Regions from separate parts of the Streptomyces sp. NPDC001728 genome, predicted to be linked through region 4. Evidence: riboswitches for the same ligand, from Rfam matches in the RefSeq annotation. Region 4 holds a riboswitch; each other region holds the start of a gene.
What was found. Region 4 has a riboswitch for cyclic di-AMP ahead of ABT154_RS02860 (M23 family metallopeptidase). Riboswitches for the same ligand answer to the same signal wherever they lie in the genome.

Region 1: linked by a shared signal. The riboswitch ahead of ABT154_RS20325 (M23 family metallopeptidase) and the one ahead of ABT154_RS02860 (M23 family metallopeptidase) in region 4 are both predicted to bind cyclic di-AMP.
Region 2: linked by a shared signal. The riboswitch ahead of ABT154_RS30370 (transglycosylase family protein) and the one ahead of ABT154_RS02860 (M23 family metallopeptidase) in region 4 are both predicted to bind cyclic di-AMP.
Region 3: linked by a shared signal. The riboswitch ahead of ABT154_RS09340 (LysM peptidoglycan-binding domain-containing protein) and the one ahead of ABT154_RS02860 (M23 family metallopeptidase) in region 4 are both predicted to bind cyclic di-AMP.

What each region holds. Positions count from the first base shown of each region.
Region 1 covers NZ_JBEOZK010000013.1:39,950-47,502, forward strand. Annotated here, with positions in the region: gene ABT154_RS20310 (bifunctional acetate--CoA ligase family protein/GNAT family N-acetyltransferase) at 1-2,964, opposite strand, end outside; gene ABT154_RS20315 (HPr family phosphocarrier protein) at 3,230-3,511, shown strand; gene ABT154_RS20320 (GntR family transcriptional regulator) at 3,732-4,415, opposite strand; gene ABT154_RS20325 (M23 family metallopeptidase) at 4,595-5,365, opposite strand; cyclic di-AMP (ydaO/yuaA leader) riboswitch at 5,378-5,543, opposite strand; gene ABT154_RS20330 (M16 family metallopeptidase) at 5,744-7,111, opposite strand; gene ABT154_RS20335 (M16 family metallopeptidase) at 7,138-7,553, opposite strand, start outside.
Region 2 covers NZ_JBEOZK010000027.1:36,020-43,572, forward strand. Annotated here, with positions in the region: gene ABT154_RS30355 (globin domain-containing protein) at 1-673, opposite strand, end outside; gene ABT154_RS30360 (cytochrome P450 family protein) at 772-2,172, shown strand; gene ABT154_RS30365 (LysM peptidoglycan-binding domain-containing protein) at 2,302-3,369, shown strand; cyclic di-AMP (ydaO/yuaA leader) riboswitch at 3,628-3,801, shown strand; gene ABT154_RS30370 (transglycosylase family protein) at 3,805-4,539, shown strand; gene eno (phosphopyruvate hydratase) at 4,851-6,137, shown strand; gene ABT154_RS30380 (FtsB family cell division protein) at 6,221-6,691, shown strand; gene ABT154_RS30385 (DUF501 domain-containing protein) at 6,721-7,260, shown strand; gene ABT154_RS30390 (Ppx/GppA phosphatase family protein) at 7,257-7,553, shown strand, end outside.
Region 3 covers NZ_JBEOZK010000004.1:316,223-323,775, reverse strand. Annotated here, with positions in the region: gene ABT154_RS09360 (SIS domain-containing protein) at 1-874, opposite strand, end outside; gene ABT154_RS09355 (DeoR/GlpR family DNA-binding transcription regulator) at 1,024-1,830, shown strand; gene ABT154_RS09350 (phosphocholine-specific phospholipase C) at 1,998-4,022, shown strand; gene ABT154_RS09345 (DUF6197 family protein) at 4,035-4,697, opposite strand; cyclic di-AMP (ydaO/yuaA leader) riboswitch at 5,067-5,223, shown strand; gene ABT154_RS09340 (LysM peptidoglycan-binding domain-containing protein) at 5,228-6,157, shown strand; gene ABT154_RS09335 (phosphoribosyltransferase family protein) at 6,151-7,437, opposite strand; gene ABT154_RS09330 (universal stress protein) at 7,536-7,553, opposite strand, start outside.
Region 4 covers NZ_JBEOZK010000001.1:611,062-618,614, forward strand. Annotated here, with positions in the region: gene ABT154_RS02845 (PLP-dependent cysteine synthase family protein) at 1-371, shown strand, start outside; gene ABT154_RS02850 (MFS transporter) at 368-1,597, shown strand; gene ABT154_RS02855 (PP2C family protein-serine/threonine phosphatase) at 1,800-3,011, shown strand; cyclic di-AMP (ydaO/yuaA leader) riboswitch at 3,213-3,359, shown strand; gene ABT154_RS02860 (M23 family metallopeptidase) at 3,371-4,498, shown strand; gene ABT154_RS02865 (aldo/keto reductase) at 4,595-5,539, shown strand; gene ABT154_RS02870 (PrsW family intramembrane metalloprotease) at 5,571-6,911, opposite strand; gene trmB (tRNA (guanosine(46)-N7)-methyltransferase TrmB) at 7,004-7,553, opposite strand, start outside.

The DNA.
Region 1 (7,553 bases), on a different contig from region 4:
GTGGTCGTCGACGAGCCGGGAGACCCTGAGCAGGATCTCCTCCAGGGCCGGGGTGTCGACCGGGGCGGAGCCGCGCCAGCCGAAGAGCAGCGGTGCGGTGCGGAGGGAACGGACCAGTTCGGCGGCGTCCCGGTCCGTGGCCGGAACCAGTCGGTGGGCGACGTCACCGAGCAGTTCCGACGCCGCGCCCGAGAGTCCGAAGGAGAGGACCGCGCCGACGGCCGGGTCGATCGCCGAGCGCACGACCGTGTCGACGCCCCGGGGCACCATCGCCTGGACGACCGGCTGGAGCTCCTCCGGCTTTCCGAGGACCTCGGTCAGCTCCGCGTACGCCGTGCGGAGCTGTTGCTCCGTCGCCAGGTCCAGCCGCACGCCGCCGAGGTCGGGGCGGTGGCGGAGATGCGGGGCGGTCGTCTTGAGGGCCACCGGGTAGCCGAGCCGGCCGGCCGCGGCGACCGCCGCGTCGGGGGTCGGCGCGGGCAGCGTCGGCAGGACGGCGATCCCGTACCGCGCGAGCAGTTCCCCGGCCTGCTCGGTGCCGAGGGTCACCCCCCGGGCGTCGGCCTCCGCGCCGCCGAGCACCCGCTCGATGAGGGCGGCGGCCCCGGCCTCGTCGATGTCCTCGTACTCGGGCACCCGCCCCGGCTCGGCCGCCTGCCGCCGCCACTGCCCGTACCGCACGGCCTCGGCCAACGCCCGCACGGCCCGCTCGGCGGCGGGGTAGGCGGGGATGGTGGCGGGGGGCGGGGTGGGGTGCGGGACGGCATCGCCCGACGGCTCGGCCGTCGCCGGGCCGGGGCCGGCGGGGGTACGGCCGGGGCTGGGAGGTGCATGGCCCCGGCCGGAGCGCGCCTGGTCGGGGCCCGGCCCCGACTGGTAGGGGCCGGTGGAGGCCCTGTCCGGACCGGACCCCGCCCGCACCGGCGTCGTCGTCGGCGGCGGAGTCACTGGCTCCCCGGTCCCGGCCGTAGCCATAGCCCCGCCATGCGACGGCGGCGTGGCGGAGCGCAGCCCCGTCACCGCCCCCACAGCCCGTCCCGGCTGCACCGGCCGCGTGCTCGTCGCGACCGCCAGGGCCTCCGCGAGGCCGCCCATCTCGACGTGGACGACGACGACCGGCTTCGTCGGAGCCGGGGCGGAGGCGACCGCCTCCCGGAGCGCGGCGGCGAGGACCTCCCCGTCGCCGAACTCGGTGGCGCCGTTCTCCCCGACCCAGGGGATCGCGTTCACGACGACCGCGTCCGAGGTCTCGTCGGCCAGCGCCGCCGCGAGCGCGTCCCGGAAGTCCGCGGGCTCCGCCGCCGTCGTCAGGTCGAGCGGCCTCAGCGGGCGCAGCCCTTCGGTGAGGCAGGCGTCGTACGTGAGGAGGCCGAGGGACTCGGAGTTGCCGAGGATCGCGACCCGGGGCCCGGCGGGCAGCGGCTGGGCGGCGAGGAGCAGCCCGGCGTCGACCAGCTCCGTGACGGTGTCGACGCGGATGACCCCCGCCTGGCGGAGCAGCGCGGAGACCGTGGCGTGCGGGATACGGGTGACCGGGACGCGGTGGCCGGGCGGTGCGCTGCCGCTGTGCCGGGCGCCCTTGACGACGACGACCGGCTTGACGGCGGCGGTACGGCGGGCGAGGCGGGTGAACTTCCGCGGGTTGCCGATGGACTCCAGGTAGAGGAGGACGACGTCGGTCCCGGGATCGTCGTACCAGTGCTGGAGGAAGTCGTTGCCGGAGACGTCCGCGCGGTTGCCGGCCGAGATGAAGGAGGAGAGGCCCGCACCCCGCCGGTGGAGCCCGGCGAGGAGGGCGATGCCGATCGCGCCGGACTGGGTGAAGAGCCCGATCCGCCCGGCGGCCGGCATCTGCGGGGCGAGGGAGGCGTTGAGGCGGACGTCGGCGGCGGTGTTGATGATCCCGAAGGCGTTGGGTCCGATGATCCGCATTCCGTACGAACGTGCCTGGCGTACGAGCTCACGCTGACGCTCGCGTCCGGCGGCCCCGCTCTCGGCGTATCCGGCGGAGAGGACGACGAGGCCGCGCACCCCGTGCTCGCCGCAGTCCGCGACGGCCTCCGGCACCCGTTCGGCGGGGACGGCGACGATCGCGAGGTCGACGGGTTCCCCGATGGCGCCGACGGAGGGGTACGCGGGGACGCCGTCGAACTCCACGGCACCGGCTGCGCTCCCGCCGCCCTCCCCCAGCGCAGCGTTGACCGCGTACACGCGTCCGGTGAATCCCGCGCCGAGGAGGTTGCGGAGTACGGTCCGGCCGACGCCGCCCGGGGTGCGCCCGGCGCCGACGACGGCCACGGACCCGGGGTTGAGGAGTCGTTGTACGGAGCGCGCCTCGGCCCGCTGTTCCCGGGCGCGCTGCACGGCGAGGGAGCGGTCGGTGGGTTCGAGGTCGAGGTGGAGCCGTACGGACCCGTCCTCGAAGCTGCGCTTCTGGGTGTAGCCCGCGTCCGTGAAGACCTTGATCATCTTGGTGTTGGCGGGGAGCACCTCGGCGGCGAAGCGGCGGATGTCCCGCTCGCGCGCGACGGCCGCGATGTGTTCGAGCAGGGCGGAGGCGACTCCGCGCCCCTGGTGGGCGTCCTGGACGAGGAAGGCGACCTCGGCCTCGTCCGCCGGGGCGGAGGCGGGCAGTCCGCGGTCGTCGATGCGGTCGTAGCGCACGGTGGCGATGAACTCGCCGCCGACGGTCGCCGCGAGGCCCACCCGGTCCACGAAGTCGTGGTGGGTGAAGCGGTGGACGTCCTTGGCGGAGAGCCGCGGGTAGGGGGCGAAGAAGCGGTAGTACTTCGACTCGTCCGAGACCTGCTCGTAGAAGCTGACGAGCCGCTCGGCGTCGTCGGCCGTGATGGGCCTGATGCGCGCGGTGCCTCCGTCGCGCAGCACCACGTCCGCTTCCCAGTGGTCGGGGTAGCTGTGGTCCGGCTGGTCCGCCGCTTCCGACTGCTCCGACGCGCTCTGCATGGGGTCAGCCTAAGGCCGCGACACGGCCACGGCACCGGCCACCGCACCGGTCGCGGCACCGGCCCCGGCACCGGTCACGACACGGTCGCGACACAGCGGCGACATCGGTCGCGCGGCGGGGGTGCGCCGTGCAAGGTAGGAGCACGCCGGGCGCGGCACACAAGGGCCGAAAGGCGGTCCGATCCGGGTCCGAGGTCGGCGTGAGCACGGAGCATCCCGTGAGAGACTGGTCTAGACAACCGCTTAAGACTTGAAGGGCAACACCATGGCTGAGCGCCGCGTCAACGTCGGCTGGGCCGAGGGCCTGCACGCCCGCCCCGCGTCCATCTTCGTCCGTGCCGCCACGGCTTCCGGCGTTCCGGTGACGATCGCCAAGTCCGACGGCACGCCCGTGAACGCCGCCTCCATGCTCGCGGTGCTCGGTCTGGGCGCGCAGGGCGGCGAGGAGATCGTCCTCGCTTCGGAGGCCGACGGCGCCGAGGTCGCGCTGGACCGCCTGGCGAAGCTGGTCGCGGAGGGCCTGGACGAGCTCCCCGAGACCGTCTGATCCGGGTCCACCCGACCCACCCGTACGACGAAGGGCCGTGCCCGCCGGAACCCCGGCAGGTACGGCCCTTCGCTTTCCGCCGGACTTTCACGCGCCCTCTTTCGCCCTCTCGTGCCGCCCGATTCCCCGGCAGCACAAAAGGACGGACGGCAGCAAGAGATAATACGGGCACCCCGAAACACCCCCGCCGAATTCCCATTCCTTGTATACGGCGCCCGCGTTAATTCCGGGCACTCGCCGTGTTGACGACATGTTGCGAAACCCTCACACGGCCCCGGTCCGGCCTCTTGAGCCGGTGCAGCGCCTGCGAGCGTTCCGCGTGCAGCGCCGTCAGCGCCCTCGCCCGCTCGGCGTCGCCGCGCGCCACGGCGTCCACGATCGCGCCGTGCTCGGCCCAGGCCTCCACCGGCCGTTCGGGCTGCTCGACCACGTACATCCAGGCGATCTTGTGCCGCAGCTGGGTCAGCAGCGCCGTCAGGGCGGGGCTCCCGGAGGCCTGCGCGAGCGTCTCGTGGAACCAGCCGCCGAGTGAGCGCAGATCCTCGCCCTGGCCGCGCCTGGCCCGCTCCTGACCCAGCCTGACCAGGCCGCGGAGGACCTTGAGATGCGCCTCCGTACGCCGCTGGGCCGCCCGCGCCGCCCCCAGCGGTTCGAGCAGCGCCCGCATGTCGAGCAGATCGGCCGCCTCCTGCTCGGTGGGCTCGGCGACCTGGGCGCCCGCGTGGCGGCGGGTGACGACGAAGCCCTCCGACTCCAGGGTGCGCAGCGCCTCACGGACCGGGACGCGGGAGACCCCGTACCGACGGGCGAGCTGGTCCTCGGTCAGCCGGCTCCCCCGCTCGAAGACGCCGGAGACGATGTCGTCCCGGATCGCCGTGCACACCGAGTGCGCGGGAATGCGCATGTCCGACCTCCGCCTTGGTCGCGCGAGACAATTCGATCGGCGCCTTTCCGCGCCCGGCCTCCGACTCTATTGCAGCCCGTGGGTATTTCCGATGGCCGCACGGAATGTGAAGGGTTTTCGACCGACGAAAAGCCCCGGCTCAGCACGAGCCGGGGCTTTTGTGATGCGTGCCGCCGGTGTCAGACGTTGACGCCGCGGGCGCGCAGGTAGGACAGCGGGTTGATGTCCGAGCCGTAGTCGGGGCTCGTGCGCGCCTCGAAGTGGAGGTGCGGGCCGGTCGAGTTGCCGGTCGAGCCGGAGACGCCTATGTGCTGGCCGGGCTCGACGCTCTGGCCGACGTACACGTCGATGGAGGACAGGTGGCCGTACTGGGTGTACGTGCCGTCGTGCATCCGGATGACGATGTTGTTGCCGTACGCGCCGCCCCAGCCGGCCTCGACGACGGTGCCGGAGCCGACGGAGACGACGTTGCTGCCGTAGGCGGCGTGGAAGTCGATGCCGGAGTGGCTGCCGGAGGACCAGAGCGAGCCGCCGGTCTTGTAGCCGGTGGACACGTAAGAGCCGTCGACGGGGAGCTGGAAGGAGGCCAGACGACGGCGCTCGGCCTCGCGGGCGGCGCGCTCCTTGGCCTGACGGATCTCCTTGGCGCGGGCCTCGGCCTTGCGCTTCGCCTCGGCCTGGGCCTTCGCCTTGGCGGCGGCCTCGAAGGCCTCCCGGTCCTGGGCGTCGGCCTGGGCGTTGAGCCGGTCCGCGAGGGAGTCCTCGGTGATGACCCGGGTGAGGCCGGTGTCCTCGACGGAGCGGTTGTCCGTGTCGGCGGCGAGCGCCGGGGAGGCGAGGGTTCCGATGACGCCGGTGGTGGCGAGCGTCGCGACGCCGGCGATGCCCGCCGTGCGGCGCACCGTCCGGCTCGGAGCACGATGCTTCCCGGTGGCACGGGTGAACGCCATGGAGGGGCTGGTCCTTTCCTTCCTTCTCGCCTACCGGGTTAGCTGACGGGTTCGGAGCAGGAAGGTCTCCTACGAGCCCCTCCGTACGAGACGAAGGCGCCCGATTCACCCCAGGGACTACGCGTGGGTCCCCGGCTCCCCAGGCTCGCGCCTGACGGGGACTCGGCGATGACTGTCCGATGCCGCGGATGCGGCGCGTGCAACTGGCGAACAGCCGCACCGACGCTATGCGGATCGCCTGTCGATCACCAACCAGACGCGCTTTTTGTAAGACATGCCACAGGCCATACGATGAGACTTACCGTCAATACGGACAAAGCGGAGAACCCCGACGAACTATCCCGTCGGGGTTCTCCGTTGCCGGTTCGGCGACCGGAATCAGCCGGTCACGACCGTCACTTCACCGATGCCGAGCGCGCGCACCGGCTCCGCGATCTGCGCCGCGTCGCCCACCAGGACGGTGACGAGCCGGTCCACCGGGAAGGCGCTGACCACGGCCGCGGTCGCCTCGACCGTGCCGGTCTCGGCCAGGCGCGCGTACAACTGCGCCTGGTAGTCGTCCGGGAGGTGCTGCTCGACCTGGTCGGCGAGCGTCCCGGCGACCGAGGCGGCCGTCTCGTACTTGAGCGGCGCGACGCCCACCAGGTTCTGCACGGCCGTCTCGCGCTCCGCGTCCGTGAGCCCCTCGGCTGCCAGGGTGCGCAGCACCCTCCACAGGTCGTCGAGAGCCGGGCCCGTGTTGGGGGTGTCGACGGAACCGCTGATGGCGAGCATCGCGGCGCCGTTCCCCTCGGCGTCCGAGCGGAGCACCTGCCCGAAGGCCCGCACGCCGTAGGTGTAGCCCTTCTCCTCGCGCAGGACCCGGTCGAGTCGCGAGGTGAGGGTGCCACCGAGGCAGTAAGAGCCCAGCACCTGGGCCGGCCAGACGCGGGCGTGCCGGTCGGCGCCGATGCGGCCGATCAGCAACTGGGTCTGGACGGCGCCCGGACGGTCCACGATGACGACCCGTCCGGTGTCGTCCGCGGTGATCGGCGGCATCGGGAGCGGCTCGGCCGGCTCGCCGGTCCAGGCACCCAGGGTCTCCGCGAGGACCTTGTCCAGGTCGACGCCGGTCAGGTCGCCGACGACCACGGCGGTGGCCGTCGCGGGCCGGACGTGCGCCTCGAAGAAGGCGCGGACGGCGGCGGCGTCGATCGCCTCGACGGTCTCCTCCGTGCCCTGGCGCGGCCGGGACATCCGGGACTCGGCCGGGAACAGCTCCTTGGAGAGCTGCTTGGCCGCGCGACGGGCCGGGTTGGCGGTCTCGTGCGGGATCTCGTCCAGCCGGTTGCGCACCAGACGCTCGACCTCGGTGTCCAGGAACGCCGGGGCGATCAGGGCCTCGGAGAGCAGCCCGAGCGCCTTGTGCAGCCGGGAGACCGGGACCTCCAGGGAGACCCGTACGCCCGGGTGGTCCGCGTGCGCGTCGAGCGTGGCGCCGCAGCGCTCCAGCTCGGCCGCGAACTCCTCGGCACTGTGCTTGTCGGTGCCCTCGGAGAGCGCGCGGGCCATGATGGTCGCGACGCCGTCGAGCCCGGCGGGCTCGGCGTCCAGCGGGGCCGGCAGGAAGATCTCCACGGCCACGACCTGCTGGCCGGGACGGTGGCTGGTGAGCAGCGTCAGACCGTTGTCCAGGGCGCCGCGGTCCGGGGCCGGGAAGGCCCAGGGGCGAGCGACACCGGGCGCCGGCTGCGGGTGGAAGTCCATGCTCGTCAAAGACGCGGCAGTGTCGGTCACTGGTCCGCCCCCTCTTCCTCGTCGCTGTCGCTCTCGCTCTGTTCGGTCGCCAGGGGCTCGTAGACCAGCACCGCGCGGTTGTCGGGGCGCAGCTTGGCCGCGGCGGCGGCCTGCACCTCCTCGGCGGTGATGTCCAGGACGCGGTCCACGGCCGTCAGGGCGAGCTGCGGGTCACCGAACAGCACGGCGAAGCGGCACAGTTCGTCGGCGCGACCCGCGACGGTGCCGAGGCGGTCGAGCCACTCGCGCTCCAACTGCGCCTGGGCGCGCTCCATCTCCTCGGGCGTGGGGCCCTCGGCGGCGAAGCGGGCCAGCTCCTCGTCGACGGCCGCCTCGATCTGCGGGACCTCGACGCCGCCGGACGTCTTGACGTCCAGCCAGCCGAGCGACGGCGCCCCGGCGAGCCGCAGCA
Region 2 (7,553 bases), on a different contig from region 4:
TCAGCCGCAGCGTCTCGCCCGGTCCCGTCGCCTCGACGAGCGCCGTGCTCATCGCGCCGCCCCGGATACGGCTCACATGCAGCTCCACCGTGCCGTCCGCGCGGGGGGCGTCCGCGAGGGAGTAGGTGCGCCAGACGCGCGGCACCCGCAGCGAGCTGACGCTGACGTACTGGCCGGGCAGGAACGGCAGGGGCCGCCGGGGCCGCAGGGTGAGGACGGCCAGGTCCTCGCCGAACCGCTCGTGCCGGACGATGTCCGCGTCCCACCAGGCCGGCTCCCCGGACCCGGAGGCCTCCTCCGCGCCCGCCAGCATCAGATCGGTCACCTGCCCGTACGCCTCGGTCCAGGCCTTCTCGGCCTCCGGGGTCCAGGCGGGTCCCGCCGCGTGCGCGAACGCGGCCAGCAGGCTCGTCCCGACCGCCGCGTACAGGGAGGGGGAGGCGAGGAACTTGCGGTGGTCGCGGCCGAGACGGCCCAGGTACCCGGCGAGGGCCGGGTCCTCCAGATGGTCCACCACATGGGTCAGCGCGGCGAACAGCCGGTCGCGCTGGGGCCGCATGTCCGCGGGGAACAGCGAGCGGACCGCCGGGTTGTGCCAGAAGAGATGCGCGTAGAAGAAGGTGACGGCGTGCTCGGCCCGTCTCTCGACGACCGCGAACGTGCTTCTGAGCATCTGGGGATCCACTGACACGAATCTAGGGCACCACCCCCCTCCGTGATCACAGGATCTCCACATCTCCCGCCCTCCGGGGCTGCCTGTACGGTCGGGGGGTGAGCACCACCCCCGGCACCGGCCCCGCTTCCGAGCCTCCTTCCGCGCCCGCTTCCGAGCCTCCTTCCGCGCCCGCTTCCGCGCCCGCTTCCGCGCCCGCCTCCGCGTCTGCCTCAGCGCCCGCCTCCTGCCCTGTCGGCGGTACCGCGGCCGGGGCGCGGCCCCCCGCGCCCGAGCTCTTCACCTGGGAGTTCGCGAGCGATCCGTACCCCGCGTACGCCTGGCTCCGGGCGCACGCGCCCGTGCACCGCACGACGCTCCCCAGCGGGGTCGACGCCTGGCTCGTGACCCGGTACGCCGACGCCCGGCAGGCCCTCGCCGACCAGCGGCTGTCCAAGAATCCCGCGCACCACGACGAGTCCCCGCACGCCAAGGGCAAGACCGGCATCCCCGGCGAGCGCAAGGCCGAGCTGATGACCCATCTGCTCAACATCGACCCGCCGGACCACACCCGGCTGAGGCGGCTCGTCTCGAAGGCCTTCACCCCGCGCCGGGTCGCCGAGTTCGCACCGCGCGTGCAGGAGCTGACCGACCGGCTCATCGACTCCTTCGTGGAGAAGGGGAGCGCGGACCTCATCCACGAGTTCGCCTTCCCGCTCCCCATCTACGCGATCTGCGACCTGCTCGGGGTGCCCGAGGAGGACCAGGACGACTTCCGCGACTGGGCCGGGATGATGATCCGGCACGGCGGCGGGCCGCGCGGCGGGGTCGCCCGGTCGGTCAAGAAGATGCGCGGCTACCTCGCCGAGCTGATCCACCGCAAGCGCGAGGAGCCCGGGGACGACCTCATCTCGGGGCTCATCAAGGCCTCCGACCACGGTGAGCACCTCACCGAGAACGAGGCCGCCGCGATGGCCTTCATCCTGCTCTTCGCCGGCTTCGAAACCACCGTAAATCTGGTCGGAAACGGACTTTACGCGCTTCTCCGTCACCCCGAGCAGCGCGAGCGCCTCCAGGCCTCGATCGCCGCCGGTGAGACCGGACTCCTGGAGACCGGCATCGAGGAGCTGCTGCGGTACGACGGGCCCGTGGAGATGGCCACCTGGCGGTACGCCACCCAGAACCTGACCGTCGGCGGCCAGGAGATCCCGGCGGGCGACCCCGTGCTCGTGGTGCTCGCCGCCGCCGACCGGGACCCGGAGCGGTTCGAGGGGCCGGACGTCCTCGACCTCGCCCGGCGCGACAACCAGCACCTCGGGTACGGCCACGGCATCCACTACTGCCTGGGTGCGCCGCTCGCCCGCCTCGAAGGGCAGACGGCGCTGGCCACCCTGCTGACTCGCCTTCCGGACCTGCGACTTGCCGCCGATCCGGACGAACTGCGGTGGCGCGGCGGGCTCATCATGCGTGGATTGCGCACGCTTCCGGTGGAGTTCTCCCCATCCGTACGTCTCCCGTGATCCCACGGTGAACTGACGGAGTGTCAAGAATGTGATCTTCGCGTGATCGTGCGGCCATCGACTTGTGATGAGCGTTCGAATGCGGCTACGTTTCGCCGCAGTCTCAGCCGTCACGCGAAAGGCGCTCCTATGCGTTCCGGGAACGGACGACACCGTCGCCCCCGTCAGGCCCCCGCCCTCGTCGTCGCCGCGGGCGTGACCGGATCCGCCATGGCGCTGCCGCTGCTCGCCACCGGATCCGCCTCCGCCGCCGACGCCGCCACCTGGGACCGGGTCGCCGAGTGCGAGTCCGGCGGTCAGTGGAACGCCAACTTCGGCAACGGCATGTACGGCGGCCTCCAGTTCACCCAGGGCAGCTGGGAGCGCCACGGCGGCCTGGCGTACGCGCCCAGCCCCGACCTGGCCAGCCGCGCCCAGCAGATCGCGGTGGCCGAGAAGGCGCTCGCGAAGGGCTCCCTGGAATGGGCCACCTGCGCACCGATCGCCGGCCTGAAGAACGACGGCACGGCCCCCGGCGTGAACCCGGGCCCGGCCGCGCTGCCGAAGGCGCCCGCGGGACCGGTCGCCGAGTCGAACCGGACCTCGGGCCTGCCGTCCTCCGACACCGCCGGTGCGGCGCGGACGGCCGAGCGGGACGCCCGTACGGCCACGCCCGCCGCTCCCGGCACCCCGACCACTCCTGTGACCCCCACCGCGCCGACGACGCCTCCGGCGGCCACGACGCCGGGAACGTCCACCACTCCGGGCACCCCGACCGCTCCCGCTGCGCCCGATACGTCCGCTACGCCGGACTCGTCCGCCATGCCCGGCATGCCGGGTGATGACGTGTCGTCGGCCACTCCCGGGACCGGGAAGCACCGGGGCGGGGCCGCTCCGGAGGGTGGTGCGAAGCCGGGCACTTCGCCCGAATCGGGCCGACACGCCTCGACCGGCGTCGAGCTGGCGGGGGACACCGCGGCGACGCCCGCGCCTGACGCCGCGAAGGATTCGGGCGCAACGGACACTTCCGGCACTTCGGGCGCGTACACCGTGCGGCCGGGTGACAGCCTGTCCGACATCGCACAGCAGAACGAACTCCCCGGAGGCTGGACGGCGCTCTATGACGCCAACCGCCGGACCGTCGGTGTCGATCCGGACCTCATCCTTCCTGGTCAGAGCCTTGACCTGACGAACGGTTCGCTCGCGAAGAAGGAGTGATTCGGGATCAAATGTCCGGATCTGGGTAAGTGAGACATGGGTCTCTTCGCCCCAACTGGCGTGTCCCGTCCGAGAAATCCGCTCCCGTCACCTCTCACCTGCGCAAACACTCCCAACCGGAAGGCAAGCAGGGGCGATATTTCCGCAATGCGCCTCTTTGAACTTCCAGTGGGTCTGTGTCTACGGTCGTCACCGCTCGCCACCGCGGGCCCCGTCGACCGAAACGCCGAATCCTGCCGTCGGCCGATGGGAACAGTCGTCGCGTCAGCGCCGAAGGCAGGAGTGGGGGACCCAAGGTAAGTGCCGGTCCCGGCCGTTGAGAAAGACGGCCGACGACGGGCTTGGGGTGAAGCCGCGTGCAAGGACACGCGGCCGGGCAACTTTCCGGCCCGAACCCGACAGCTCACCTCACAGGCGTCGGTGAGGAGTACTTCCATGCTGTTTTCCGGTAAGGGCAAACACCGTCGTCCCTCCAAGGCCACCCAGGTCGCCACGCTCGTCGGCGTCACCGGTGTCGCCGTCGCCGCCCCGCTGATGACCGCGGGCACCGCCTCGGCCGCCACGGTCTCCGAGTGGGACCGCGTCGCCCAGTGCGAGTCCGGCGGCAACTGGTCCATCAACACGGGCAACGGCTACTACGGCGGCCTCCAGTTCTCGGCCTCCACCTGGGCCGCGTACGGCGGCACCGCCTACGCCTCGACCGCCAACCAGGCGTCGAAGTCCCAGCAGATCGCCATCGGCGAGAAGGTCCTCGCGGGCCAGGGCAAGGGTGCCTGGCCGAGCTGCGGTGTGGGCCTCTCCGGTGCCTCCTACGACGGCGGCGCCGCCGAGAGCACCCCGAAGAGCGCCACCCAGCAGCCGAGCCAGCAGCCGAAGCCGGAGCGGAAGGCCGAGCAGCCGACCACCCGCAGCGAGCAGCGCCAGGCCCCGAAGAAGGCCGCGCAGCAGCAGGCCGCGCCGAAGGCCGCCAAGCAGACCGTCACCACCCCGGCCGGCAAGACGGTCAAGAAGGGTGACGGCGAGTACAAGGTCGTGGCCGGCGACACCCTCAGCAAGATCGCCCAGGCGCACGGCGTCAAGGGCGGCTGGGCCAAGCTCTTCGAGCTGAACAAGGACGTCGTCGAGAACGCCGACCTCATCTACCCGGGCCAGCAGCTCCACCTGAAGTAGGGCCCGGCGGTCCCTGTGAGTCCGGCGGCTCGCACGGACCCCACGACCCGCCCGCGGTGACCACCCCGGCCCGACGCGCCCTCCCCCGTGCGCGTCGGGCCGGGGTTCCCCCGTTCCAGGGGCGCTTTGCGGTTACTGTCCAGTAGATACGGGGTCCTTCGTCCCGGGATGCATGCCCTTGGGTCCTTTTTCGTCCCAGGGGGCGGGCGCCCGGCTGGCCGGAGGCTCCGCGCCGGTTAGGCTCTTGTCGCAAGGCCGGTCGACCCTGCGCCGGCCATGCGTCACATCCAGCGTCACATCCCAAAAAGGAGATGCTCGTGCCGTCCATCGACGTCGTCGTAGCCCGGGAAATCCTGGACTCCCGAGGCAACCCCACGGTCGAGGTCGAGGTCGGCCTCGACGACGGCAGCACCGGCCGTGCTGCCGTTCCGTCCGGCGCCTCCACCGGTGCGTTCGAGGCCATCGAGCTTCGCGACGGTGACCCGAACCGCTACATGGGCAAGGGTGTCGAGAAGGCCGTCCTCGCCGTCATCGAGCAGATCGGCCCGGAGCTCGTCGGCTACGACGCCACCGAGCAGCGCCTGATCGACCAGGCCATGTTCGACCTGGACGCCACGGAGAACAAGGGCTCGCTCGGCGCCAACGCCATCCTCGGCGTCTCCCTCGCCGTCGCGCACGCCGCCTCCGAGGCCTCGGACCTCCCCCTCTTCCGCTACCTCGGCGGCCCGAACGCGCACCTGCTGCCCGTTCCGATGATGAACATCCTGAACGGTGGGTCGCACGCCGACTCCAACGTCGACATCCAGGAGTTCATGATCGCCCCGATCGGCGCGGAGTCCTTCTCCGAGGCCCTCCGCTGGGGCGCCGAGATCTACCACACGCTCAAGGGCGTGCTGAAGCGCAAGGGCCTCTCCACCGGCCTCGGCGACGAGGGCGGCTTCGCCCCGAACCTCGAGTCGAACCGCGCCGCACTCGACCTCATCGTCGAGGCCATCAAGGAGGCCGGCTACACCCCGGGCTCCGACGTCGCGCTCGCGCTCGACGTCGCCGCGTCCGAGTTCTACAAGGACGGCAAGTACGAGTTCGAGGGCAAGTCCCGCTCGGCCGCCGAGATGACCGAGTACTACGAGGAGCTCGTCTCCGCGTACCCGATGGTCTCCATCGAGGACCCGCTGTTCGAGGACGACTGGGCGGGCTGGAAGGTCCTCACCGACAAGCTGGGCGCCAAGGTCCAGATCGTCGGCGACGACCTCTTCGTCACCAACCCGGAGCGTCTGGCCCGCGGCATCGAGGAGGGCACCGCGAACGCCCTCCTGGTCAAGGTCAACCAGATCGGCTCGCTGACCGAGACGCTGGACGCCGTCGAGATGGCCCAGCGCAACGGCTTCAAGTGCATGATGTCCCACCGCTCCGGCGAGACCGAGGACGTCACCATCGCCGACCTCGCCGTCGCGGTGAACTGCGGCCAGATCAAGACCGGCGCCCCGGCCCGCTCGGACCGCGTCGCCAAGTACAACCAGCTGCTGCGCATCGAGGAGATCCTCGACGACGCCGCGGTCTACGCCGGCCGCAGCGCCTTCCCGCGTTTCAAGGGCTGACACCAGGTCTCATCCCTACGTCCCCGCACTCGGTCCCGTACCGTGTGCGGGGACGTCCGCGTGAACAGGGGAGGCGACACGACATGGCCGCGAAGGACCGGGACCGGTTCTCGACCGCGACCCGGATCAGACTGCTCGGCGAGCAGACCGCCGCCCGTGTCTACCGCTCCCAGACCCGCCGTCAGGCCCGCCGCTCCCGGCTCACCGGCCGCGCGGCCTTCCTCGCGCTGGTCGTCTGCTCCCTCGTCGTGGCGCTCGCCTACCCCATGCGGAGCTACGTCTCCCAGCAGGGCGAGATCGCCGACCAGGAGCGCAAGGCCGCCGAGGCCGCCCGGCGGGTCGAGGAACTCAGGGACGAGAAGGCCCGCCTCCAGGACCCGGCCTACGTCCGCCGCCTCGCCCGCGAGCACCTGCACTACCTGATGCCCGGCGAGACCGGCTTCACCGTGAACGACCCCGGCGCGGAGCAACGGCCCCGCACCGACCAGGGCGCGGCGGACCGCCCCTGGTACGACAACCTCTGGGACGGCGTCGACCACGCCGACCGTCCCTGACCCCTCCTCCGCGACACAGCAAGGCAGACATGGACACGCCCCCTCCGCAGACCGAACGCACCGAGCCCACCGAGAAGGACATCGCCGCCTTCGAGCTCCAGCTCGGCCGGCCGCCCCGCGGCCTGCGCGCCATCGCGCACCGCTGCCCGTGCGGCAACCCGGACGTCGTCGAGACCGCGCCCCGGCTCCCCGACGGCACGCCCTTCCCGACCACGTACTACCTGACCTGCCCCCGGGCGGCCTCGGCCATCGGGACGCTGGAGGCCAACGGGGTCATGAAGGAGATGCAGGCCCGGCTCGCCACCGACCCGGAGCTCGCCGCCGCCTACCGGGCCGCGCACGAGGACTACATCGCCCGCCGTGACGCCATCGAGGTGCTTGAGGGCTTCCCGAGCGCCGGCGGCATGCCGGACCGGGTCAAGTGCCTGCACGTCCTCGTCGGCCACTCGCTGGCGGCGGGTCCCGGCGTGAACCCGTTCGGCGACGAGGCCCTCGCGATGCTGCCGGAGTGGTGGGCCAAGGGCGCCTGCGTCACCCCCTGCGCCGACAAGGAAGAAGGGGAGAAGTGACCCGGGTCGCCGGAATCGACTGCGGTACGAACTCCATCCGCCTCCTCGTGGCCGACGTCCACCCGGAGACGGGTGAGCTGATCGAGCTGGACCGGCGGATGACGATCGTCCGGCTCGGGCAGGACGTCGACCGGACCGGCCGGCTGGCCCCCGAGGCCCTGGAGCGGACCTTCGCGGCCTGCCGCGCGTACGCCGAGGTCATCAAGGAACTGGGGGCGGAGCGGATCCGCTTCGTCGCCACCTCCGCCTCCCGCGACGCCGAGAACCGCGCGGACTTCGTGAACGGGGTCGTG
Region 3 (7,553 bases), on a different contig from region 4:
TGTCCGGGTTCAGGCCCTGGGCCTCCGCGACGGACACCGCGAGCCGCTGGGCCCTGATCAGGTCCGCGAGCGGGTCGAGGTCGCTCTCGGAGAGAGTGCCGCCGACCTTGCGCACGTCGTCCGCGAGTCCGGCAGGCAGGGTGCCGAAGCCCCAGGTGACGCGGCCGGGGCCGGTGATGCTGATGGGGCCGTGGCGGTACTCCATCGCGGGGTAGGCCTCAGTCCAGGCGCCGGCCGCCTCGCGCATCTTCAGCCCGGCCTCCAGGGCGAGTCCGTAGGTCCAGCCGGTGCCGAGGAAGGTGAACTGCTCCGCCGTGCGGATGCTCTCGTCGAGCGGGGAGGCGAGGGCCAGTTCGGCGTCGCGCGCGGCGTCCTCCACGGTGGCGACGCCCTCGGGCAGGGCGTCCTCGGACTCCAGGTGCGCGCGGAACAGGGCGAGCACCGTGGTCGCGAAGCGGGTCTGGACCACCGACTCCTCGTCCGCGAAGTCCAGCACGGCGACCTCGTCGGCGAGGTCCATCACCGGGGTGGTGGGGTCGGCGGTGACGGCGCCCGTGGGCACGGTGCCGCGCAGCCGGGACAGGACGGCGAGGACCTCGCTGGTGGTTCCGGAGCGGGTGATGGCCACGACCCGGTCGTAGTGGCGGCCGTAGGGGAACTCCGAGGCGGCGAAGGCGTCGGTCTCGCCGTGGCCGCCGGACTCGCGCAGTTCCGCGTAGGCCAGGGCCATGAACCAGGAGGTGCCGCAGCCGATGACCGCCACGCGCTCGCCCCGCCGAGGCAGGGCGGCGGTGTGCTGGGGCAGGGTGCGGGCCGCCTGGCGCCAGGTCGTCGGCTGGGAAGCGATCTCCACGGCGGTACGGGTGGTGCTCATGGCCGGTCTCCTTGCAAGATGAGTGCGATGTGATGACTGAAGTTGTCCTAAGTCAGGCTTATTCAAGCAGAAACTTGCATTCTCTTTCCAGATCCCGCACACGTCGGCGGATAGAATCGGACGCGCGCACGAGCCCGAGGGAGGGACCCATGCCCAAGCACGAGCGGTGGAACACGCTCCTTGAACTCCTCGCAGCCTCGGGGAAGCTGGAGGTCGAGGAGGCGGCGTCCACGCTGGACGTCTCCGCCGCCACGATCCGCCGGGACCTCGACGAGCTGGCCGAGCAGCAGTTGCTGGTACGGACCCGGGGCGGCGCGGTCGCGCACGGCGTCTCGTACGAGCTGCCCCTGCGGTACAAGTCGACCCGGCACGCCCCGCAGAAGCGCCGCATCGCCGAGGCGGCGGCCGACCTGGTCGCGCCGGGCGAGGTCGTCGGCCTCAACGGCGGCACGACCACGACCGAGGTGGCCCGCGCGCTCGCGCTGCGCTTCGCGGGCGGTCGCCCGGAGGGCCCGGGAAGCACCGCGCCCGCCGGGCCCGCCCTGACCGTGGTCACCAACGCGCTCAACATCGCGGGCGAGCTGGCGGTGCGCCCGCAGATCAAGATCGTCACGACCGGCGGGGTGGCCCGCCCCCAGACGTACGAGCTGGTGGGGCCGCTGACGGTCGGCGTACTGAACGAGGTCGTCCTCGACGTGGTGGTCCTGGGCGTCGACGGGGTCGATCCGCACCTGGGCGTGATGGCCCATCAGGAGGACGAGGCGAGCATCAGCCGGCTCTTCGCGGAGCGCGCGAGCCGGGTCGTCGTGGTGACCGACTCCTCCAAGCTGGGCCGCCGGGCGTTCGCCCGCATCTGCGGTCTGGATCGGATCGACCTGCTCGTCACCGACACCGGGATCAGCCCGGAGGCTGCCGCGCAGCTCACCGAGGCCGGCGTGGAGGTCCTCACCGTCTGACAGATCCGATGCCATTGGTATGAAGTCGGACCAATTCCTGCCCCCTTGCCACTTGGCCCTGGTGTGTTAATCCAGTAATTACCTCGCAGGCGTATACCTTTAAGCCGCCCTCCCCCATGATGTCCCCGACGTGCCGCAGGGGCACAGCGTGACAGGAGGGGCGGGGCATGCTTCCCATCAGCCGCAGAGGGTTCGTCGGGATCGGCGCGGGGCTCGTGGCGGGGGCGGCCCTGCCGCCCGTACGGGCCTCCGCCGCCGCGACGGCGGCCACCGGCACCCTCACCGACGTCAAGCACGTGGTGATCCTCATGCAGGAGAACCGCAGCTTCGACCACTACTTCGGCACCCTGCGCGGTGTGCGCGGCTTCGCCGACCGCGCCGCGGGCAACCTGCCCGGCGGCTGGGGCATGTTCAACCAGCCCAACTGGGGCGGCCGTCAGTACCCCTGGAAGCTCAGCGACACCCCGCCCGCCGGCGGCGTCGACGGCGAGACCCTCGCCCAGTGCAACGGCGACCTGCCGCACAGCTGGACCTCGCAGCACGCCGCCTGGAACAAGGGGCGCATGGACAACTGGGTCACCGGCGTGGGCAACACCCGCTCGCTCGGCCACCTCGGCCGTACGGACATCCCCTTCCACCACGCCCTCGCGGACAACTACACGATCTGCGACGCGTACTTCTGCTCCACGCTGAGCGCCACCGGCCCCAACCGCACCTTCCTGTGGAGCGGGAAGGTCGACGGCTCCAGCAAGGACGGCGGCGACGAGTCGGGCCTCACCTGGGAGACGTACGCCGAGGCGCTCCAGCGGGCCGGGGTGAGCTGGAAGCTCTACCAGAACGCGCAGGACAACTACGGCGACAACGGTCTCGCGTACTTCAAGAAGTTCACCGACGCGCGCCCCGGCGACCCGCTCTACGACCGCGGCATGGGCTCGGTCCCCAAGGTGACCGGTTCGACCCCGGACGACATCGCGGCGGCGATCCGCGCCGACGTCGTCGCCGGGACGCTGCCGCAGGTGTCGTGGGTGGTGGCGAGCGAGGCGTTCTCGGAGCACCCGTACGCCCCGCCCGGGGACGGCGCACACTTCGTCGACCTGGTCTACCGCGCGCTCGCGGCCGACGCCGAGGTCTTCGACTCGACCGTGCTCTTCCTCAACTACGACGAGAACGACGGCTTCTTCGACCATGTGCCGCCGCCGGTCGCCCCGCCCGGCACGCCGGGCGAGTACCTCGACGGCGTCCCGATCGGCCTCGGCTTCCGCGTCCCCATGATTGTCATGTCCCCGTGGACCCGGGGCGGCTGGGTGAGCTCCGAGGTCTTCGACCACACCTCCGTGCTCCGCTTCATGGAGAGCTGGACGGCGGCCCTCGGCACCCCGGCCACCTGCCCCAACATCAGTGCCTGGCGGCGGAAGGTGACGGGCGACCTGACCGGCGTGTTCGACTTCGCCCACCCGGTGTACGGGGTGCCGGCCGGCCTTCCGGCCACGGCGAAGGTCATCGGCCAGTCCACCTGCGGCCCGCTGCCCAACCCGGCGCCGCAGAACAACGCCCTGCCCGCGCAGGAGTCCGGCACCCGGCCGGCCCGCGCCCTGCCCTACCAGGTGAACGGCAACCTCGACCGCTTCGAGTTCGGCGCCGCCGGAAAGATCCTGGCCTGGTTCTCGATGACCAACCAGGGAACCGAGGCCAAGCGGGCGGCGCACTTCTCGATCCACCCCCACCAGTACCGCGACACGGCCGCCTGGCAGTACACGGTCGACGCCGGCGCCACCGCGTCCGACTACTTCAACATCGGCCTGGGGTCGGGCTCCGGCAAGTACGACATCTCCATGATGGGCCCCAACCGCTTCCTGCGCCGCTTCATCGGCGACGCGTCCAAGGCGGGCAAGGCCATCGAGGTGGCGGCCCGGTTCGCGACCGAACCGGGCACGGGCAGGACGGCCCTGTACTTCAAGCTGAGCAACACCTCGGCCGGGCCGGTGACCTTCACCGTCCGCTCGAACGCCTACCGTACGGACGGCCCGTGGACGTACACCGTCCCGGCGAACTCCACCCGCGAGGACTTCTTCAACGCGGTGGCCTACACCAACGGCTGGTACGACTTCACGATCCTCGCCGACATCGACGGGACCTGGTCGCGCCGGTACACCGGCCACATCGAGACCGGGGCACCGAGCATCAGCGGGTGAGCCGGGGCCGCGTCAGCGGCCCGCGAGCGCGGCGCGGTGGATCGTGGCATCGAGCAGGGCCACCGCGTCGGCCGCCGTACGGCCGGGAGCCCTGTTCCACGGTCCGATCAGCTCGTGCCAGCCGCGCGAGCGCAGCTCGGTCATGATCCAGGCGGCGGCCTCGTTCATCGTCGTCGCCCCGCCGTAGCCGAGGCGGTGGGCGGCGAGCAGGGCGCCGCAGACGCACCGGGCCCCCCGGGCGTCGCGCAGCTTGTAGGGGGCGTTCTGCCAGCCCCACTCCGTCAGCACCAGGCGCGCGTAGCCGAGGTGGACGGAGGGGCGCAGTTCGGGCTGTCCGATGCGGCGCCAGGAGTGCAGCCGGTCGGGCAGGACCGCCCCGAGCCGGCCGGGCAGGCGGCGCTCGACGGGCAGGGGCGGGGGGAGCGCGTCGAGCGCGTCGGCGACGAGACGGTCCACCGGGACGGTGAGCAGCCGTCTCCATCTCTCCACGTGCGGGGCCGGTACGGCCGTGGGGGCCGGGGCAACCGTGGGAGCCGGGGCAACCGTGGGAGCCGGGGCGGCGGTGGGGGCGGCGGTCCAGTCCGTGACGATCCGCTGCCAGGTCGCGCTCTCGTAGAGCGCGACGGCCTCGCGGTCGAGGGTGTCGGGGCTGAGCAAAGGGGTGGAGGGCGACATCCGGGCGGCTCCTCGGTCGGGGTCGCCCCCATCTTTCACGAAGAATGTCCGGTTTGCGACTTTTACCCCGCCCTGCACACACCTCTGGTGGGGCTTTACGGCATGATTCCCTATTAACCGAATTACGTCGCATATTCGGACATTAGGCACCTGGTGACGCGACTCACTTTTCCGGAGACACCCATCCGGCCGTCGCCCGCCGAGGCCGTACCGGACAAGGGAGTTCCGCGGCGCGGAGTTCCCGTCGATCTTGAATTGCGTGAATTCCGTGATCCTTTACGGAGGCCATCGCTCCGGCCCTCTTGTTATCCATCGCATTACTGGCCTACGGTCACCTCCATTCGAGCGGATCGCCGAATCCTGCCACCGCTCGAAATACCTCTATTTTCACCCGACGGCAGGAGCGGGGGACCCACGAATACGCCGGCCCGGATTCCGGGACGGCTCGGGGTGCAGCCGCGTGTGCGCGGCCGGACATCTCCCGTCCGAACCCGACAGCTCACCCCGCAGGCGCCGGAGAGGACACCGTCATGCCTGCAGTCGCCAAGCACCGCCGCTCCCGCCGCAACCCCGTCTCCCGTGGATGGGTGCTGGTCGGGACGGGTGGGGCCGCCATCGCCCTGCCCCTGATCGCCCCCGCGGGAGCCAGTGCCGCGCCCGTTTCGGCAGCACCGGAAATCGCCGTCCGTGTCGTCGCCGCCCCCGCCGCTCCGGCCGCCCTCGCAGCACCGGCCAAGGCCCCGGCAGCCCCCGCCGCCGCACGCACCTACACCGTCGTCGGTGGCGACTCGCTTTCCCTCATCGCCAAGAAGAAGGGAATTCAGGGCGGCTGGAAGGACCTTTACCGAGCCAACAGGGCGACCGTGGGTGACAATCCGTCACTTATTCATCCGGGTCTTGAACTGACGATTCGTCGGGATTCCGCGAAGCCCGCCCCCGCGCAGGCGAAGAAGACCTCCGCGACCACCGAGCGGGCGAAGAAGTCCTCCGCCACCACCGAGCGGGCGAGTCGCTCCGAGCGCCGGACCGCCCCCGTCACCGCCGCCGTCGCCACCGGCACGGGCGCCTCCGCCGCCCAGGCCGTGCCCGTCGCCGCTCCGGCCGCCGTCCAGGCCGCCCCGGCCGCGGCCACCCGGTACGCCGACAACCTCGACGGCTGGATCCGCGAGTCGCTGGACATCATGGCCCAGCGCGGCATCCCCGGCTCGTACGACGGCATCCTCCGCAATGTGATGCGCGAGTCCTCGGGCAACCCCCAGGCCATCAACCTCTGGGACTCCAACGCGTCGGCCGGCACGCCCTCCAAGGGTCTGCTCCAGGTCATCGAGCCGACCTTCCAGGCCTACCACGTACCCGGTACGGCCATGGACCTGTTCGACCCGGTCGCCAACATCACCGCCGCCTGCAACTACGCGGCCGACCGCTACGGCTCCATCGACAACGTCAACAGCGCCTACTGATCCCGGAAATGCCTGGTGAACCAGGAGGTGGCGAGCTCCGCCACCTCCTCCAGGGCGCCCGGCTCCTCGAACAGATGGGTGGCGCCCTCCACGACCTCGAGCCGGCTCTCGCAGCGCAACAGCGACCGCGCCCGCCGGTTGAGGTCGAGGACCGGCACGTCCCTGCCTCCGACCACGAGCAGCGTCGGCGCGCGGACCCGCGCCAGGTGGTCGGCCGCGAGGTCCGGCCGGCCGCCGCGCGAGACGACCGCGGCCACCGGCGAAGCCGGGTCGCCCGCCGCCCACAGCGCGGCGGCCGCTCCCGTACTGGCCCCGAAGTACCCGAGCGGCAGGCCGTCGCTGACCGGCTCCCCGGCCAGCCATTCCGTGGCTCCCGCGAGCCGGCCTGCGAGCAGCGGGGTGTCGAAGACATGGGCCCGGTCGACCGCCTCGGCCTCCGTGAGCAGGTCGAACAGGAGCGTGCCGAGGCCCGCCCGGTTGAGCGCGGCGGCGACGGCACGGTTGCGCGGACTGTGCCGGCCGCTGCCGCTCCCGTGGGCGAACAGGACGATGCCGGTGGCGCCTTCGGGCACCGCGAGCCGCCCGGCGAGGGTGACCCCGGGGAGCGGGACGCGGACGTCCGCGTCCTGGACGACCGGGTCGTGCGCGGCACGGATCCGGTCGAGGCAGGCGACCACCTCGGCGTCGGGGGTCTGGGAGAAGTCCTGGTAGAACTGGCCGATCGCGTAGAACGGCTCCGGCGTGCGGACGCTCACGGTCTCGTCGGCCTCGCCGCCGAGCCGGGCCGTCCAGCCGTGCGGTGCGACCGGGACCGCCAGCACGATCCGGGCGGCGCCCCTGGCCCGTACCACCCGGCAGGCCGCGAGGGCGGTGGCCCCGGTGGCGAGCCCGTCGTCGACGATCAGGACCGTGCGCCCCTCCAGGGGCACGGCCGGTCTGCTCCCCCGGTAGCGGCGACCGCGCTGCTCCAGTTCGAGGTGCTCGCGCTCCTCCACGGCGGCGAGTTCGCGCTCGTCGACCCCGGTCTCCCGCAGCACCCGTTCGTTGAGCACCCGTACGCCGCCCTCGCCGAGCGCGCCCATCGCCAGCTCCGGCTGCCGGGGCACGCCCAGCTTGCGTACGAGACAGATGTCCAGCGGTGCGCCGAGGGCGTCGGCGACCTCCGCGGCCACCGGCACTCCCCCGCGCGGAAGACCTAGCACCACGACGTCGTCACCCTTGAACCGGTCGAGGCGGGCCGCGAGCCGGCGTCCCGCGTCCGTGCGATCGCTGAAGAACATCCTCGGCCGCCCTTCCGTCACGCGGCTCCGGGCGACAGGGCGAAACGATCCGTCCGTCCCCTGGCCGTTACTCCAGGGTAGACACCTCGGCGCCGGGGTCACCCCCGGACGACGGC
Region 4 (7,553 bases):
GCGGCCTCGGCTCCTCGATCCACCCGGGGAACGTGGACCACGGGGCCTTCGACGAGGTCCACTGGGTGGGGCCGGCCGAGGCGGTACGGGCGGCCCGCCGCCTGGCCTCGCGTCAGTTCGCGACCGGCGGCTGGAGCGTGGGCGCGGTCGCGCTGGTCGCCGGCTGGCTGGCCCGCACCCGGCCGCGCGGGACGCGGATCGCGGCCGTCTTCCCTGACGGGCCGCAGCGGTACTTCGACACCGTCTTCAACGACGAGTTCTGCGCGGCGCACGGTCTTCTCGACGGGCCCGTACGGGAGGACCCGGCGGGGTACGAGGCCGGCGTGCCGGTCGACGGCTGGACCCGCAAGGCCATGGAGCGTGTCCGGTGACGACGGCGACCGCACCCGCGAAGTCCAGGGGCGGCGTCTGGAAGCAGAGCCGTACCTTCGAGCCGGCCGTCCGGCTCCTCTTCCTCAACCAGCTCACCATCAACCTCGGCTTCTACATGCTGATGCCGTATCTGGCCGCGCACCTCGCGGACGGGCTCGGCATGGCGGCCTGGGCGGTCGGGCTCGTGCTCGGCGCCCGCAACCTCTCCCAGCAGGGCATGTTCCTCGTCGGCGGGGCGCTCGCCGACCGGCTCGGCTTCAAGCCGCTCATCGTGGCGGGCTGCGCGCTGCGGACGGTCGGCTTCGGGGCGCTCGCCTTCGCGCAGTCGCTGCCGATGCTGATCGCCGCCTCGCTGGCGACCGGTCTCGCCGGGGCGCTGTTCAACCCCGCCGTACGGGCCTGCCTCGCGGCGGAGGCGGGGGAGGAGCGCCGGGTGGAGGCCTTCGCGCTGTTCAACGTCTACTACCAGGCGGGCATCCTCCTCGGGCCGCTCGTCGGGGTGGCCCTGACAGGGGTGTCGTTCCGGCTGACGTGCGTGGTGGCGGCGGTCCTCTTCGCCGGGCTGACCCTCGTACAACTCCGGTACATGCCCGTGAGGGCGGGGAAGGCGGCGCGGGCCGGGGAGGTGCGGGGGCAGTTCCGCACGGTCCTCGCCCACCGCACCTTCTGGCTGTTCTCGCTCGCGATGACCGGCTCGTACGTGCTGTCCTTCCAGGTCTATCTGGCGCTGCCGCTCGCGGCCGGCGGGACGGGCCCCACGACCGCGCTCTTCGTCGTCTCGGCGCTGGTCGCGCTCGCCGGGCAGCTGCGGATCACCGCCTGGTGCAAGCGGCGGCTGAGCCGGGAGCGGTGTCTGGTCCTCGGGCTCGCCCTGATGGGCGGCGCGTTCCTGCTCCCGGCCGCGCTCGGCCGGGGGCTGGTGGGGCTGCTGCTGTGCGCGGCGGTCCTGGCGGTGGCGAACGCGGTGCTCTACCCCTACGAGATGGACACCGTCGTCGCCCTGTCCCGGGGGCGCTGGGTGGCCACCCACTACGGGCTCTACAACACGGTGTGCGGGATCGGGATCACCCTCGGGAACCTGGGCACGGGCGCGCTGCTCGACGTGACCGGGTGGTCGGCGCTGCCGTGGCTCGCGCTGTGCGCGGTGGGACTGGGGTGCGCGGCGGCGATGGCGCTGCTCGCCCGGGGCGGGCGCCTGGCGGAGGAAGCCGCTCCGGCGGACTGAGCGCGCCTGGCGGAGGAACCCGCCCCGGCGGACTGGACGGCGGGATCGAGGGGCTGAGCGTCCGCCCCGCCCGTCCACCCGCCGGTCGCCCCCGCCGTACGCCAGTCGGCCCCGTGGAAGTCGCCGCCCTCCGGGGCGGCGGCCACCCTGGGAGGGCGCGGTGCGGACCGCGGCCGGGTACGGACCGGGCAGGAGACCACAGGTGCGGCACCCCCTAGGAGCGGCGGGCGGCAGGCGGCGGGGCGGCGAGGGCCGTCCCGAGTACGGCGGTGCCCGGCGGTTCATCCGCGCGCTGCCCCCGCTGCTCATCGTGGGCGGTGTCGTGTTCGACGTGGCGACGCCGGATCCGTACACCGCCTCGCCGATGCTCGCCGCCGCCCCGCTGATCGCCGCGCCCTTCTTCTCGATGCTCACGACGCTGCTCACCGGGATCGCCGCCGTCCTCGCCTCCGTCGGGCTGCACCTCTCCAACGGCACCGCGGACGATGTGCCGGCCCTCACCGAGACCCTGACCGTCGTCACCGTCTCCGCGCTCGCCCTCCTCATCAACCGGGTCGTGCGCCGCAGCGGCGAACGGCTCGCCTCGGCGCGGGTCATCGCCGAGACCGCGCAGAAGGCGGTGCTGCCGACGCCCGCCGAGCGGATCGGCGGACTGCAGTGCGCGGCGCGTTACGAGGCGGCGCACGCGGACGCGTTCATCGGCGGCGACCTGTTCGCCGTCCAGGACACCCCCTACGGGGTGCGGCTCGTCCTCGGGGACGTCCGGGGCAAGGGCATGGACGCGGTCGAGGCCGTCGCCGTCGTCATCGGGGCCTTCCGGGAGGCGGCCGAGCAGGAACGGAACCTGGAGGGTGTGGCGCAGCGCCTCGAGAGGGCGCTGACCCGGGAGGGCACCCGCAGGGAAGGGCTCGACGCCTTCGAGGGGTTCACCACCGCCGTCCTCGCCGAGATCCCGCCCGGTGACGGCAGCGGCACCTTCGACGGTTTCGTACGGGTGGTCAACCGCGGCCATCCGCCCCCGCTGCTGCTGTACGGGGACGGGCGGCTCGACGTGCTGGAGCCGGGCGAGCCCGCGCTGCCGCTGGGCATGGGCGATCTCGCGGGGTGGCCGGACCGGGCCGAGGCGCGGCCGTTCCCGCCGGGCGCGACGCTGCTCTTCTACACCGACGGCCTCTCCGAGGCGCGGGACGCGGCGGGCGTCTTCTACGACCCGGTGTCACGGCTCGCCGGCCGGATCTTCCCGGGTCCCGAGGAACTGCTCGACGCGCTCGCGGACGACGTACGACTGCACACGGGCGGCGGGTCGACGGACGACATGGCGCTGCTCGCGGTGAGCCGTCCGTCGGAGGGGCAGCAGGGGCGGCGGCGGACGATGCCGGTGGTGCCGCCGGGCAGGCCCGGTCACCGCTCGTAGTCACGGGGTGTCGCTGCGATAACAATTGACATAACGTCAGATCGCGCGGCTTCCGCGGCCCCTTTCTGAACCGGGGTCAACTCGGGCCATTCTCTACCATTTCAATGAATGATCAAGAGGAACGGCTTGGAATCGGGAGCCCCTGTCTATTAACGTTCGATAACGCAGCGCGGTCGTTTCAGCCGTCGCAAGAGGCGGCACCGTGCGCACGCGCCGAATCCTGAAGAGGAACCGGGGAACCACTACTTGGGGTGAATCGGGCCATTCGCACCTGTGCGAGCGTGCCCGTAGGAGACCTTCCTGCTCCGAACCCGTCAGCTAACCCGGTAGGCGAGAAGGAAGGAAAGGAGCGCGCCTTCGTGGCGTCCAACACTCCCGCACCCGAAGCCCCCTTCGATGCCTTCGGTGGTGGTGCGGGTCCCGCCGCCCCGGACACCGAGTGGAACCCCACCGAGGGATCCCTCCGCGCCGGCGGCCGGCACCGGGTCGTCAAGCAGCGCTCCAACTTCGCCCGTTCCTCCACCGTCCTCGGCGTCGGCGTCATCGCCGCCGTCGGCGCCGGCGGTCTCGCCACCGCGCAGGAGAAGCCCCCGGTCGCGATCTCGCTCCCGGACCTTCCCGACCTCCCGGACCTCGGCCTCCCGGACGCCCACGACCTCCCGGGTGTCGGGGACCTCCTCCCCGACGAGACCCCCGAGACGGTCAGCGCGGCCCGGGCCAACCCGAACCCGCTGACCGCCGCCGCGTACACCACCCTCGACGAGCGGCAGGGCGCCGACACCCAGCAGGGTGCGGGGGCCGAGCAGCTCGACAGGACCGCGGCCGGCACCGGCAACGCGGGTGAGGCCCTGCGCGCCCGCATCCTCCAGCAGGCCGAGCAGCAGCAGGCCTCCGCCGACGCCGCCGACATGGCCGCCGCGGAGAAGGCGGCGGCCGAGAAGGCCGCGGCCGAGGCGGCGGTCAAGGCCGACGCGGCGGAGAAGGCGGCGGCCGAGGCCAAGGCGAAGGCCGAGGCGGAAGCGAAGGCCAAGGCGGAGGCGGCGGCCAGGGCGAAGGCGGAGGCCGAGCGGCTCGCCGCGCTGGCCGCGAGCTACTCGCTGCCCGTCTCCTCCTACACCCTCACCGCCACGTACATGCAGTCCGGCTCGATGTGGTCCTCCGGCCACCACACCGGCCTCGACTTCGCCGCTCCCACTGGCACCCCGCTCAAGGCGGTGCACGGCGCGACCGTGAAGTCCGCCGGCTGGTCCGGCTCGTACGGCTACCGGATCGTCCTGGAGCTGTCGGACGGCACCGAGGTCTGGTACTGCCACCTCTCGTCCATGACGGTCGGCGCGGGCCAGACCGTGGGCACCGGCGAGACCATCGGCCGCGTCGGCGCCACCGGCAACGTCACCGGCGCCCACCTCCACATGGAGGTGCACACGCCCGGCGGCGACGGCATCGACCCGGCGGACTGGCTCCGCTCCAAGGGCCTCACCCTCTGAGGCCGGGGACCTCGTAGGGGCCCGGGCGCATCCCCTACGGAAGGCGCCCCGGAGCCCCTACGGAATACGCCCGGCGGCGCGGAAGGTTGACCGATCATGACCGCTCTCCGCCCGCTGGGCAGCTCCGACCTGCACGTCTTCCCCCTCGCCCTGGGCGGCAACGTCTTCGGCTGGACCGCCGACGAGGCGCAGTCCTTCGCCGTCCTCGACGCCTACGCCGCCGCGGGCGGCAACTTCGTCGACTCGGCCGACGTCTACTCCGCCTGGGCCGAGGGCAACGAGGGCGGCGAGTCCGAGACCGTCATCGGCCGCTGGCTCGCCTCCCGCGGCAACCGCGAGGACATCGTCGTCGCCACCAAGGTCGGCGCCCACCCCCACTTCAAGGGGCTCTCCGCCACCACCATCAAGGCCGGCGCGGAGGAGTCGCTGCGCCGCCTCGGCACCGACCACATCGACCTCTACTACACGCACTTCGACGACGAGTCGGTGCCCGTGGAGGAGATCGTCACCGCGCTCGACCAGCTGGTGAAGGACGGCAAGGTGCGCGCCGTCGCCGCGTCCAACATCTCCCCGGAGCGGCTGCGCGCCTCCCTCGACTTCGCCGAGTCCGAGGGCCTGGCCCGTTACGTGGCCCTCCAGCCGCACTACAACCTGGTCTCCCGCGACACCTACGAGGGCCCGCTCCTGGAGACCGTCGAGCGGGCCGGGCTCTCCGCCGTCCCGTACTACGGTCTCGCGGCCGGATTCCTCACCGGCAAGTACCGTCCCGGCACCACCGTCGACAGCGTCCGCGCCGCCGGGGCCGGCGGGCACCTGGACACCGAGCGGGGCCGGGCCGTGCTCTCCGCGCTCGACACGGTCGCCGAGGCGCACGGCGCGGAACTCGCCACCGTCGCCCTCGCCTGGCTCGCCGCCCGCCCGACGGTCGCCGCGCCGATCGCCTCGGCGCGTACGGTCGAGCAGGTCCCGGCGCTCGTCGCCGCCGCCGGCCTCACCCTCACGGAGGCCGAGCTGACCCTCCTGACCGAGGCGTCGGCCTGACGGAGGTCTCAGCCCGGGGGCGCTCGTCCGGCTAGCTGCGGTACGGGTTGTAGCCGCCGTAGTCCAGGTACTGCGGCGGCGCCCACGCCCGGCCCGTCGCCCGCGCCGCGTACGTGAGCGCGGGGGACGCGACCTCCCTGCGCTGCCACAGATGGTGCAGCAGCTCCTGCTCACGGGCCGGGAAGTCGGGGCCCGCCGTGCCGCGCCGGGCCCGGTTCCGCAGGAACGCCAGGGTCGTCGCGAAGGACTCGTACTCGCCGACCGCCCGCGAGGCCGGCGGCCCGTACGTGCGCGCGGCGAAGGCCCGGGCCAGCCGGCGGGCGCGCATCGAGGAGAGCGCGAGCGGCTCGGCGGGGGAGATCCAGCCGGCCGCCGCGTACGCCGGGAGCTCCCCGGATATCGTGCGCAGCTCCCACTGCCGGCTCCACACCGCGAGCCAGGTCAGCAGGCCGAAGGCCGGGACCATGAGCGCCCCGTACACCGCGTAGAAGGCCAGCGGGCCGCCGAACGTGGCCGAGCCGTTCCACGCGGCGTGCAGCCCCATCGCGAGCAGCAGCCCGGCGATGGGCAGCAGCACCTTGCGGAGCCGCTTGCCGCGCGGTGCGAGAGCGGCGAGACCGAAGCCGATGCCGGTGAGCACGGTGAAGAGCGGGTGCGCGAACGGCGACATCACGACCCGTACGAAGAAGGTCGCGGCGGTCACCGAGCCGAGGCCGGAGGCGCCGAACTCCTGGTCCTCGCCGAAGGCGTTGCCGAGGTACAGGATGTTCTCGGTGAACGCGAAGCCGGTCGCGGTGAATCCGGCGATCACGACCCCGTCGACGAGGCCGCCGAAGTGCCGCCGCCGGAAGAGGAAGAGCAGCAGGACCGCCGCCGCCTTGGCACTCTCCTCCACCACGGGCGCGACCACCGTGGCGCCCAGGGTGTCCGCCGAAGCGGGGTCGGCGGTGGCCGTCGCGATCCAGCGGACGGCGAAGGAGTTCGCCAGGATCGCGACGAGCGCGGCGGCGAAGGCTCCCCACGCGAACGCGAAGAGCAGGTTCTTCCAGGGCCCCGGCTCGACCCGGTCGAGCCAGCGGAACGCGGCCATCAGCAGCGGTACGGGGAACACGGCGAGGCCCAGGCCGACGAGGAAGCCCTCGGTGCCGGTCTGCTCGCGGACCAGCGCCAGGATGACCAGGGCGCAGATCGCGAGCACGGCGACGAGGGTGACGGCCCGGAGGACCCGGCTGCGCCAGAAGTCCCTGCGGGGCCGGTAGCGCCACTGGGACCGGTCGGCGACGGCAGGGAAGGACGGCTCCTCGGTGTCCCGGTGGGGGACGGGAGCGGCCTCGGGGCCGGCTGCGGTTTCGCCGGGGGCGGGGTTCGACACGTGAGCGACCCTAACGACCCGCACCGACAGCGGGCGAGGCAGTTACGGGACCCGGTCATGTTCGTGACCGGGCCCCCGCCCCGTCGCCCCGGTCACTTCCTCCGGAAGAGCAGGTCGTGCACGACATGGCCCTTGTCCAGGCCCTGTCCCTCGAAGCGGGTGACCGGACGGAAGTCGGGCCGGGGCGCGTAACCGCCGTCTTCCTGGGTGTTCTCGAAGTCCGGGTGCGCGGAGAGCACCTCCAGCATCCGCTCCGCGTACTCCTCCCAGTCCGTGGCGCAGTGCAGCACGCCGCCGGGCTTCAGCCGGGTCGCGAGGAGGCCGAGGAACTCGGGCTGGATCAGCCGCCGCTTGTGGTGGCGGGCCTTGGGCCACGGGTCCGGGAAGTAGACCCGGCAGCCGTCGAGGGAGTCCTTGTCGAGCATCTCGCGGAGCAGGATGATCGCGTCGCCGTTGGCGACCCGGACGTTCGTCAGGCCGTTGCGGTCGGCGAGGCCGAGCAGATTGCCCTGGCCGGGGGTGTGGACGTCGACGGCGAGGATGCCGGTGCCGGGGTCGGCGGCGGCCATCTGCGCGGTCGCCTCGCCCATGCCGAAGCCGATCTCCAGGACGACCGGGAGACCGTCGAACATCTCGCCGAGG